3 regions of the Herbaspirillum sp. 1173 genome follow, and region 2 is predicted to be linked to each of the others. Evidence: predicted binding sites of a transcription regulator. Region 2 holds the regulator's gene; each other region holds the start of a gene.
What was found. The regulator sigma-54, encoded in region 2, starts transcription at its own class of promoters, with help from an activator protein. The targets are predictions, from matches to a motif close to TGGCANGNAANCTGCTTT.
Positions count from the first base shown of each region.

Region 1 (3,277 bases), on a different contig from region 2:
GGCTTGCGCGTGGGGGTGCCGCGTCAGCTGGAATTCCTCGGCTGCAGCGAGAGTCCGGTCCTGTTCGTGGAGGCGCTGGAGCAGATGGAGGCCATCGGCGGTGTGCCCGTGACCATCGATTTCACTCCCTTCCTGGAGGCAGCGCGTCTGCTCTACGAAGGGCCGTGGGTAGCAGAACGCTACAGCACCATCGAGGCACTGCTGCAGGAACGGCCTGAGGAAATCCTGCCGGTGATTCGCGACGTGCTGCGCAAGGCACCGCAGTTCAGCGCCGTCGATACCTTCCGCGCGCAATATCGCCTGCAGCAACTGAAGGCCGAATGCGACCGCATTCTGGCCACCGTCGATTGCGTGGTGACGCCGGCCTATCCGCGCCCGGTGACGCTTGAAGAATTGCGCGAGCAGCCAGTGCAGCGCAATTCGGACCTGGGCTGGTACACCAACTTCATGAACATGCTGGATTACGCCGCCGTGGCCACGCCCATGAATTTCATGAAGAACGGCCTGCCCTGGGGCATCACGGTATTCGGTCCGGCCTTCAGCGACCAGAGGCTGCTGGGTGTGGCCGATGCCCTGCAGCGCGCCCATGGGCGGCCGCTGGCCGGGCAGCGTCACATCGAAAGCCGGCTGCTGGCTGCTTGAAAGAGCGAGGGCAGGGAGGCCGGATCAGGCGTCCGGCAGGATCTCGGTCAGCGACAGGATCGCCTGCGCCACTTCGGCAATGCGCCGGTTCTGGTTCATCGCATGCTTGCGCAGCAGGCGATAGGCGGCCTCTTCGTTGAGACCCTGCTTCATCATCAGCACGCCCTTGGCGCGTTCGATGAGCTTGCGTTCTTCCAGGCTCTCGCGCACGGTGGCCAGTTCCTGGGTCAGGTTCTGCAGGCGTTCGGACTGGGTGCGCAGGATGTCGACGATGGATTGGGTCAGGTGCGGGCCCACGCCCGCGCTCAGCGAGCCGTCCGGCAACGGCTGGCCATCCAGGCCGGAGGCGAAGGCCGTCAGCGAGGCCAGCGGATCACGGTCATCGGCCTGCGTGAAGAACTGGCCCTGATGGTCCAGGTCCTTCTGCAATTCGCGGATCTTGTCCTGGCATTGCGACTGCACGTATTGCGCGAGATGGATCTCGACCTGATGCAGGCCATCCATGCGGGTGGAGCAGCACTGATACCAGGCATCGGCCAGCTCGGGATCCAGCGGCCGGCCGTGGGCGGTGAGCAGCTTGCGGCGCAGGCGTTCCAGATCGGCCAGCGGCAGCGTGGCCTGCATGGCGCTCCATTCATTGCGGAAGCCTTCGGCGAAGGATTCGAAACGGCGCAGGGCCTGTTCCTGCATCTCGATCTGGGTCTCGATGGTCTGTTCCTGTTCGCGCGTGATCTTGCCCGTGACGAAGGCGGCAGCGCCGGCGGCCCGTTCGCGGCCGGCAAATTCCTTGCCTTGCATCAGGTTGAACAGCGCCACCAGCAACCGCGAAATCTGCGGATCCACCGCCACGTCAGCGGCTTCGAATACCAGCGCCAGCAAGGCACCCACCACGGTCTTGAAACGCTCGTAGCTGGCCGCCGGGGTGCAGGCCAGTGCGGCCACATCGGCGCGCAGCTTGGGCAGCCCGTCCAGCGCATGCAGGGCGAAGGCGATGCGGGTGTAGAGGCGAGCGCCGTTGGAGAGGGCGTTGTCGGGGACGGTGGAGCCGAGCCAGGTGTCGAACTCGCACTGGGCCGCCTGGCTGGCGGCCACGCGCTCCTGCCAGGCCTGCGCATCCCGCTCGCCGCGCGAACCGAGATAGATGTTGGACAGGCCGCGTTCCTGCTGCAGGCAATGGATGAGCTTGCCCACGGTCAGTACCAGCTGGCAGGTGTGTGCCAGGCGTTGCAGTTCTTCCGCTTCGCAGCGGCGGGCGGTGATCAGGTAGTTCAGGACTTGGCTCATGGCGGGCAGGGCTAAGAATCACAATGGCTGGCCGCATCGCGAGCAAGATTCGTGCGATGCATGGATGTCCCGGATTGTAATGGAATCGCCCCGCCCGGCGCTTCCCCTGCCAGCGCTAGCGGGCGATATACCACTCGTAGCGATGATTCCACGCCACGAACAGGTTCATCGTGATGGCGCCGACCAGCGAATAGAACACGCGATCCATCGGCAGGAACAGCGCCGCCGTCGCAAACAGCGCCAGGTCGAAACCCATGAGCAGCCAGCCGGCCTTGAAGCCGGTGCGCTCTTGCACATAGGTAGCCAGGATGCTCATGCCGCCGCAGCTGGCCTGGTGGCGGAACAGGCCGATCAGGCCAATGCCCACGCACAGGCCGGCCAGCACGGCACCGACGGCGGGATCGAGATGGCTGTAGCTGATGTAGTTGCCAGCCACGTTGGTCAGGACCGACACGGCGGTGACGGCCGCCAGAGTGCGCCAGGTGAAGGCCGCGCCCATGCGCAAGGCGGCCAGCAGGTAGAAGGGCAGGTTGATGATCGTGAAGGCCATGCCGAAGCTGATCCCGGTGGCATAGGTCACCAGGAAGGCCACGCCGGCGATCTGGCCGATGATCAGGCCCAGGCTGTGCAGCATGGACATGCCGAAGGCGATCATCACCACCCCGAAGAGCTGGCCCTGCAGGTTGTCGATCCAGCTGTGGCGCACGGCCGGGGTGGCAGGAGCCGTTGCGCGCGCAGGAGGCGCGGAGGCAATCGGCGAGGAGGGCGAGGAATCCGCAGTGGAAGTCGTCATGGCAATACCAATCATCAATCGTGGATAACGAACGCGTCACGTCAATGGCCAGGCCGGCGGGTAAGCTGACCCAGTCATCAGTGTGCAGCTGCCTTCAATCGCCGACAGCCGCCGCAGGTGCGCATGGTAATGGATTTGTTGCAGTGCGGCGACCGCCGGATGAGGCGGCGCGGCGCTGCTGCAACACTTCTCGGCTAGCAGGAAATGTGCCAATGCAAAAAAGAGCAGCAAGGCAGCAGGATTCACCTTGCTGGTGCAAGGAATTGGCCGCAGGAGGGAAGATGACGGGTCTTTGGCGCGTTGGCATTCATCTGCGCTACAGATCAATCCACTTGCGTTCATCGATCGGGCGCATGAGTCTCACCGCACAGGCAACGTGGATCGGGCCAGCGCACTCTGCGTGGCCCGAAGAAGGAGGGAGAAAGCGATCAGGGCACTGATGTGGCACCCCTGATCGCCTGCAGCGGCTAGGCCAGGTGCGTGCGGAAGAAGCTGGTCAGCTTGTCGAAGGGAATCAGGTCGACACGGTCGTACAGGTCCACATGTACGGCCCCCGGG
Region 1 is NZ_JAVDSP010000005.1:29,612-32,888, reverse strand. Features, by position in the region: gene atzF (allophanate hydrolase) at 1-642, shown strand, start outside; gene J2X56_RS16875 (nitrate- and nitrite sensing domain-containing protein) at 667-1,926, opposite strand; gene J2X56_RS16870 (YitT family protein) at 2,042-2,719, opposite strand; gene J2X56_RS16865 (alpha/beta hydrolase) at 3,187-3,277, opposite strand, start outside.
Region 1: J2X56_RS16875 (nitrate- and nitrite sensing domain-containing protein) is a predicted target of sigma-54. The motif match lies at 1,966-1,983, and genes of this name have one in related genera.

Region 2 (3,277 bases):
CGATGGTGGCGAGATCGACCTCGATGGCGCGTCCATTTCGCGCATGCCGATCCACAAGCGTGCCACCATGGGCTTGTCCTACCTGCCGCAGGAAGCCTCGGTATTCCGCAAGCTGACGGTGGAAGACAATATCCGCGCCGTGCTGGAACTGCGCCAGGAAGAGGGCAAGCCGCTCTCGCGCGATGAAATCGAAGGCCGCCTCAACAACCTGCTGCACGAACTGCAGATCGAGAAGCTGCGCGAAAGCCAGGCGCTGTCGCTCTCGGGCGGTGAACGCCGGCGCGTCGAGATCGCCCGCGCACTGGCCACCGATCCGCGCTTCGTGCTGCTGGATGAACCGTTCGCCGGTATCGACCCGATTGCCGTGATCGAGATCCAGCGCATCGTGCGCTTCCTGAAGGAACGCGGCATCGGCGTGCTGATCACCGACCACAACGTGCGCGAAACGCTGGGCATCTGTGATCGCGCCTACATCATCAACCAGGGCACGGTGCTGGCCAGCGGCAATCCGGAAGAGATCATCGCCAACGAGTCGGTGCGCCGCGTGTATCTGGGCGAGCATTTCCGCATGTAAGCGGTGCAGTCGGCTTGCCCGATACGCTTGAAGAAATACAGAGTGCACATCACGTAATACGCAACAAGCAATACGCAATACGCAACGACCGGCAGAGCAACCAGCGGGCCACGCCGCTTTCAGAAAGACAGATGAAACAGTCGCTCCAGTTACGTACCTCGCAGCACCTCGCATTGACGCCGCAACTGCAGCAGTCGATCAGACTGTTGCAACTGTCGACGCTGGAACTGCACCAGGAACTGGAACAGATCCTCTCCGATAATCCCCTGCTGGAACGCCTCGACGACGCGCTCGACAATTCGGTACGTCTGCTGGCCGATGGCGCGGTCTCCAGTTCGCCCTCCAGCGGCGTTGCCGAAACCAGTCACGAAGGCAGCGGCGAAGCGGCCCCGGCCGCCAGCGATGGCGATTCCAGCTTCGACTACCAGGACAACGCGCCGGAAGCCGGTGTCACGGGGGATGCCGACTGGAGCTTCGACGACGTCGCGCGCAGCGGCAAGTCGCCAGACGATGATGATGCCCGCCCGCAACTCGAAGCGCACGAACTGACCCTGCGCGAACACCTGCTGGAACAGATCCGCGTGACCGCACGCACCCTGCGTGATCGTGCGCTGCTGGAACTGCTCACCGATGCGCTGGACGAGAGCGGCTATCTGGAAGAGCCGCTCGAAGACATCCTCGCACGCCTGCCCGAAGAGCTGGGCATCGACATGGAAGAGCTGTCGATTTCGCTCAAGCTGCTGCAGAGCCTGGACCCGGCGGGTGTCGGTGCGCGCAGTGCCGGCGAATGCCTGGCCCTGCAGATCCGCCGCCTGCCCAAGATTCCCTTCGTGACGCGCAAGCTGGCCTTGAGGATCGTGGAGGATTACCTGCCGCTGTTTGCACAACGCGATTTCAACAAGATCAAGAAGGCACTGGATTGCGATGACGAAGACCTGCGCGAAGCGCAGGCGGTGATCCGCCAGTGCCGTCCGCATCCGGGTGCGGAATTCGCGCGTGATGCCTCGGACTATGTGGTGCCGGACGTGATTGTCAAGCAGACAAAGAACGGCTGGCAGGTCATGCTCAACCATGAGGTCATGCCCAAGCTGCGCGTCAATGCGATGTATGCCAGTGCATTGAAGCAAGCCAAGGGAGAAGGTTCGCTGTCGTCGCAGTTGCAGGAAGCCAAGTGGCTCATCAAGAACATGCGGCAACGTTTCGATACAATTTTGCGCGTCGCGCAGGCTATTGTGGAACGTCAAAGAAACTTCTTTTCACATGGGGCAGTGGCCATGCGCCCCCTTGTGCTGCGTGAAATTGCTGATACACTGGGTCTACACGAGAGCACCATCTCTCGCGTGACGACTCAGAAATACATGCTCACTCCGCATGGAATGTTTGAGTTGAAATACTTCTTCGGTAGCCATGTCGCGACTGAAACCGGAGGTGAAGCATCCTCCACCGCGATACGGGCGCTGATCAAACAGTTGATAGGAGCCGAGAACCCGCAGACCCCATTATCCGATAGCAAGATTGCGGATATGCTGGCAGAACAAGGCATGGTGGTCGCGCGACGCACAGTCGCCAAATACCGCGAAGTGTTGAAGATTCCGCCGGTCAATCTCCGCAAGTCCCTCTGAGTTTTTCCTCAGTTTTTCTGCAGTACCGTTGCTGTGTTCAGGCAAGCATCCGACTGATGCCCGCGCCATCCGACACGAAGACCGTGCCCGTGGTACAGCTGCAGCAGGATCGATTGCACGAACCTCCAGTGACTTCACGATAGGAGTCTTGTATGAATCTGACCATCAGTGGACACCACCTCGAACTGACCCCCGCCATCCGGGAATACGTGCAAAGCAAGCTCTCGCGTATCAAGCGCCATTTCGACAACGTGATCGACGTCAGCGTGATCCTGAGCGTAGATAAACTCACAGAAAAGGAAAAGCGCCAAAAAGCGGAAATCAACGTCCACATCAAGGGGAAGGATCTACATGCGGAAAGCATCGCACACGACCTCTACGCTGCCATTGACACGCTGATCGACAAGCTCGATCGCCAGGTCATCAAGCACAAGGACAAGTTGCAGGAGCATCACTCCATGGCCAAGCGCCTGCCGGACGAAACGCCGGAGGATGCGGTGGCCGGAGCGGCATAAGCCAGGACACCCTCGGCAAGCCACCTCGCAGCCGCAAGGCTGCTGAGAAAGCCAGCCGAATTTCATGAGGAAGGGGCGCGCAAGCGCCCTTTTTCATTTGCGGCCGCCGAACTGGCCAAGCCTGTGGAAAAGATATAAATCATTGCGTAAAGCAACTTTTCCACCGCCGCTGCTGACGATGATGCAAGGGACGGCTTGAATGTCTTCACGGCACCCTCATCTTCAACACAAGAATTTGCATACGATATAAATTATTTCCTCGATGCAATTTTTTGCCCGTTCAGACAGGCCACCAGCATGCAGGCGATTTCAACGCGCCCGCCGGCTTTTCCCTATAATGTCGGGCAATCCCATTTTTAAAGGCACAGCCATGAGCGACGTCCAATCCTGGATCAAAGAAACCGTGACCCAAAACCCCGTGGTGCTGTTCATGAAGGGCACTGCACAGTTCCCCCAATGCGGCTTTTCCGGCAAGGCCATCCAGCTGCTGAAGGCCAGCGGTGCCGAGAACATCGTCACCGTCAACGTGCTGGAAAGCCCGGACGTGCGCCAGGGCATCAAGGAAT
Region 2 is NZ_JAVDSP010000010.1:109,122-112,398, forward strand. Features, by position in the region: gene lptB (LPS export ABC transporter ATP-binding protein) at 1-574, shown strand, start outside; gene J2X56_RS23610 (RNA polymerase factor sigma-54) at 706-2,196, shown strand; gene hpf (ribosome hibernation-promoting factor, HPF/YfiA family) at 2,349-2,711, shown strand; gene J2X56_RS23620 (hypothetical protein) at 2,774-2,920, opposite strand; gene grxD (Grx4 family monothiol glutaredoxin) at 3,082-3,277, shown strand, end outside.

Region 3 (3,277 bases), on a different contig from region 2:
CTTGATGTCCCACATGACCGTTTCCAGGCGTTCGGCGATGTCGAACATCTTGGTCGAACCGGCTTCCTTGGAGAGCTTGCGCGCCACTTCCTTGATGACCTTGTTGCGCGGGTCGGAGATGGTGTAGACCGGATGGCCGAAACCGATCACCACTTCCTTGTTCTCGACGCGGCGGCGGATGTCGGCTTCGGCTTCGTCGGGGTTGTCATAGCGCTTCTGGATCTCGAAGGCCACTTCATTGGCGCCGCCGTGCTTGGGGCCGCGCAGTGCGCCGATGGCACCGGTGATGGCCGAATACATGTCCGAACCGGTGCCGGCGATGACGCGGCCGGTGAAGGTGGAGGCGTTGAATTCGTGTTCCGCGTACAGGATCAGCGAGGTGTGCATGGCCTTCTCCCAGGCGTCGGAAGGCTTCTCGCCGTGCAGTAGGTGCAGGAAGTGCGCGCCGATGGAATCGTCATCGGTCTCCACTTCGATGCGGTTGCCATTGTGGCTGTAGTGGTACCAGTACAGCAGCATGGAACCGAGCGACGCCATCAGGCGGTCGGCGATGTCGCGCGCGCCGGGGGTGTTGTGGTCATCCTTCTCCGGCAGCACGCAACCCAGCGCCGAGACGCCGGTGCGCATCACGTCCATCGGATGCGAGGCCGCAGGCAGCCATTCCAGCGCCGCCTTGACGTTGGCCGGCAGGCCGCGCAGGGCCTTGAGCTTGGCCTTGTAGGCGCGCAGTTCGGCCGCTGTCGGCAGCTTGCCGTGCACCAGCAGGTGAGCGATTTCCTCGAACTCGCAGCTGTCGGCCACGTCCAGGATGTCGTAGCCGCGATAGTGCAGGTCATTGCCGGTCTTGCCGACGGTACACAGGGCGGTGTTGCCGGCGGTCACGCCAGAGAGGGCAACGGATTTCTTGGGCTTGAAACCGGGGGCTTGCTGATCGCTCATCGTGTTCTCCTCGTAGTCTGTATTGGCTCGAAACTGATTATCGGAAGGGGGTATTCGGTCTTGCGGTAATGTTTTACTTGTTCTTCTGCTGGGCAAACAGCGCATCCAGACGCTGCTCGTAGCTGTGGTAATCGATGCGGTCATAGAGCTCCATCCGGGTCTGCATGGTATCGACCACGTTCTTCTGGGTGCCGTCGCGGCGAATCGCCTGGTAGACGTTTTCGGCGGCCTTGTTCATGGCGCGGAAGGCCGAGAGCGGATAGAGCACCAGGCCCACATCGGCCCCCTTCAATTCGTCGACGGTGAACAGCGGCGTCGAGCCGAATTCGGTGATGTTGGCCAGGATCGGTACCTTCACCGCATTGGCGAACTGCTTGTACATGGCGAGGTCGGTGATGGCTTCCGGGAAGATCATGTCGGCCCCGGCTTCGACGCAGGCCACGGCGCGCTCGATGGCGGCGTCCAGCCCTTCGACCGCCAGCGCATCGGTGCGCGCCATGATGACGAAGTTCTCATCGGTACGGGCATCGACGGCGGCCTTGATGCGGTCCACCATTTCCTGTTTGGTGACGATTTCCTTGTTGGGACGATGGCCGCAGCGCTTGGCGCCGACCTGGTCTTCGATGTGCATGGCGGCCGCGCCGAACTTGATCATGGACTTCACGGTGCGCGCCACGTTGAAGGCCGAGGCACCGAATCCGGTATCGACGTCCACTAGCAGCGGCAGGTCGCACACGTCAGTGATGCGGCGCACGTCGGTGAGCACGTCATCCAGGTTGGAGATGCCCAGGTCAGGCAGGCCCAGCGAACCCGCAGCCACGCCGCCGCCGGACAGGTAGATCGCGCGGAAGCCGGCACGCTTGGCCAGCAGGGCGTGATTGGCGTTGATCGCGCCGATGACTTGCAAGGGGGATTCTTCCTGGACGGCCTGGCGGAACGCTGCGCCTGCGGAGTGGAGAGCCATGGTGGACACCTTCTCGATGAGGTTGAAATACGGAAAGTCTGGATTGCCTGACTGCGGCGGGCGGGGCTGCATCACACCCGTCCTGCGACATGTGCGTTCACCATTGCAACGGCCGTGCCATCGCAGTGCAGCATTGCATGGCGCAAGGCATGAAAAAACCTTCATATCGTCTGAAACCAGCGCCGGACAAGGCTGGCAGGCTTCCCTTCCGGTGCGCTCTCCGGGCGTACCCGCCTTCTGTCGGGTTGATGTTCCACAACCCTGGCCGTTTCATCAGTGTTACATTAACGTTTCATAGAAACGCCGCGAACGCCCACCATGAAACGCCCTGCCCCCGCTGACCGCCTGGCCGACAAGCCCGTGATCTGGACCGTGTCCGTGTCGCGCCTCTCCGAACTCTTCCGCGACATCACGCTGGAATTCGACGGCGTGGCCGATATCGAGCCCATACATCTGGGCTTCGACGAGGCCGTGCGCGCCATCCGCGAGCGCCTGGCCAGCGAGCGCTGCGATGTGGTGATCTCGGCCGGCTCCAACGGTGCCTATCTCAAAAGCCGCCTGCCAGTGCCGGTGGTGGTGGCGCGCGCCAGCGGCTTCGACGTGATGCAGGCACTGGCCCGTGCCCGCCAGATCAGCGCGCGCATCGGGCTGGTCACTTATCAGGAGGCGATGCCGGCCCTGACCGAATTCCAGCAGATGTTCGGACTCGACATCGCCCAGCGCACCTATGCCACCGAAGAAGACGCGCGCGCCGTAGTGCAGGAACTGAAAGCCGGCGGCGTGCAGGCGGTGGTCGGGGCCGGGCTCATCACCGACCTGGCCGAGGAAGCGGGGATGCAGGGGATCTTCCTCTACTCCTCGGCCACGGTGCGGCAGGCCTTTGAAGATGCGCTGGAACTGGCGCGGCTGACACAGCTGGAAAGCACGCGCGGCCCCAGTCTGCCGGTCGCTGACAGCCTGCGCGCACGGCATCACCTCAAGGACCTGCGGGGCGATTCGGAGGTGATGGAAACGGTGCGCCAGTCGATCACGCTCTTTGCGCGCTCGCCGGCCAACGTATTGATCCAGGGTGAGACCGGCACCGGCAAGGAACTGGCGGCGCAAGCCATCCATCGTGCTCATCCGCGCATGCAGGGCAAGACCCAGGCAGCCCACCCCTTCGTGGCCATCAATTGCGGCGCGCTGGCCGAATCGCTGCTGGAATCCGAACTGTTCGGTTATGAGGAAGGCGCTTTCACCGGGTCGCGCCGTGGCGGACGGGCCGGTGTCTTTGAAGCGGCCCATCGCGGCACGCTGCTGCTCGATGAAATCGGCGAGATGCCGCTGCAACTGCAGACGCGATTGCTGCGCGTGCTGGAAGAGCGCGAAGTCGTG
Region 3 is NZ_JAVDSP010000001.1:1,662,816-1,666,092, forward strand. Features, by position in the region: gene prpC (2-methylcitrate synthase) at 1-939, opposite strand, end outside; gene prpB (methylisocitrate lyase) at 1,013-1,903, opposite strand; gene prpR (propionate catabolism operon regulatory protein PrpR) at 2,222-3,277, shown strand, end outside.
Region 3: prpB (methylisocitrate lyase) is a predicted target of sigma-54. The motif match lies at 2,006-2,023, and genes of this name have one in related genera.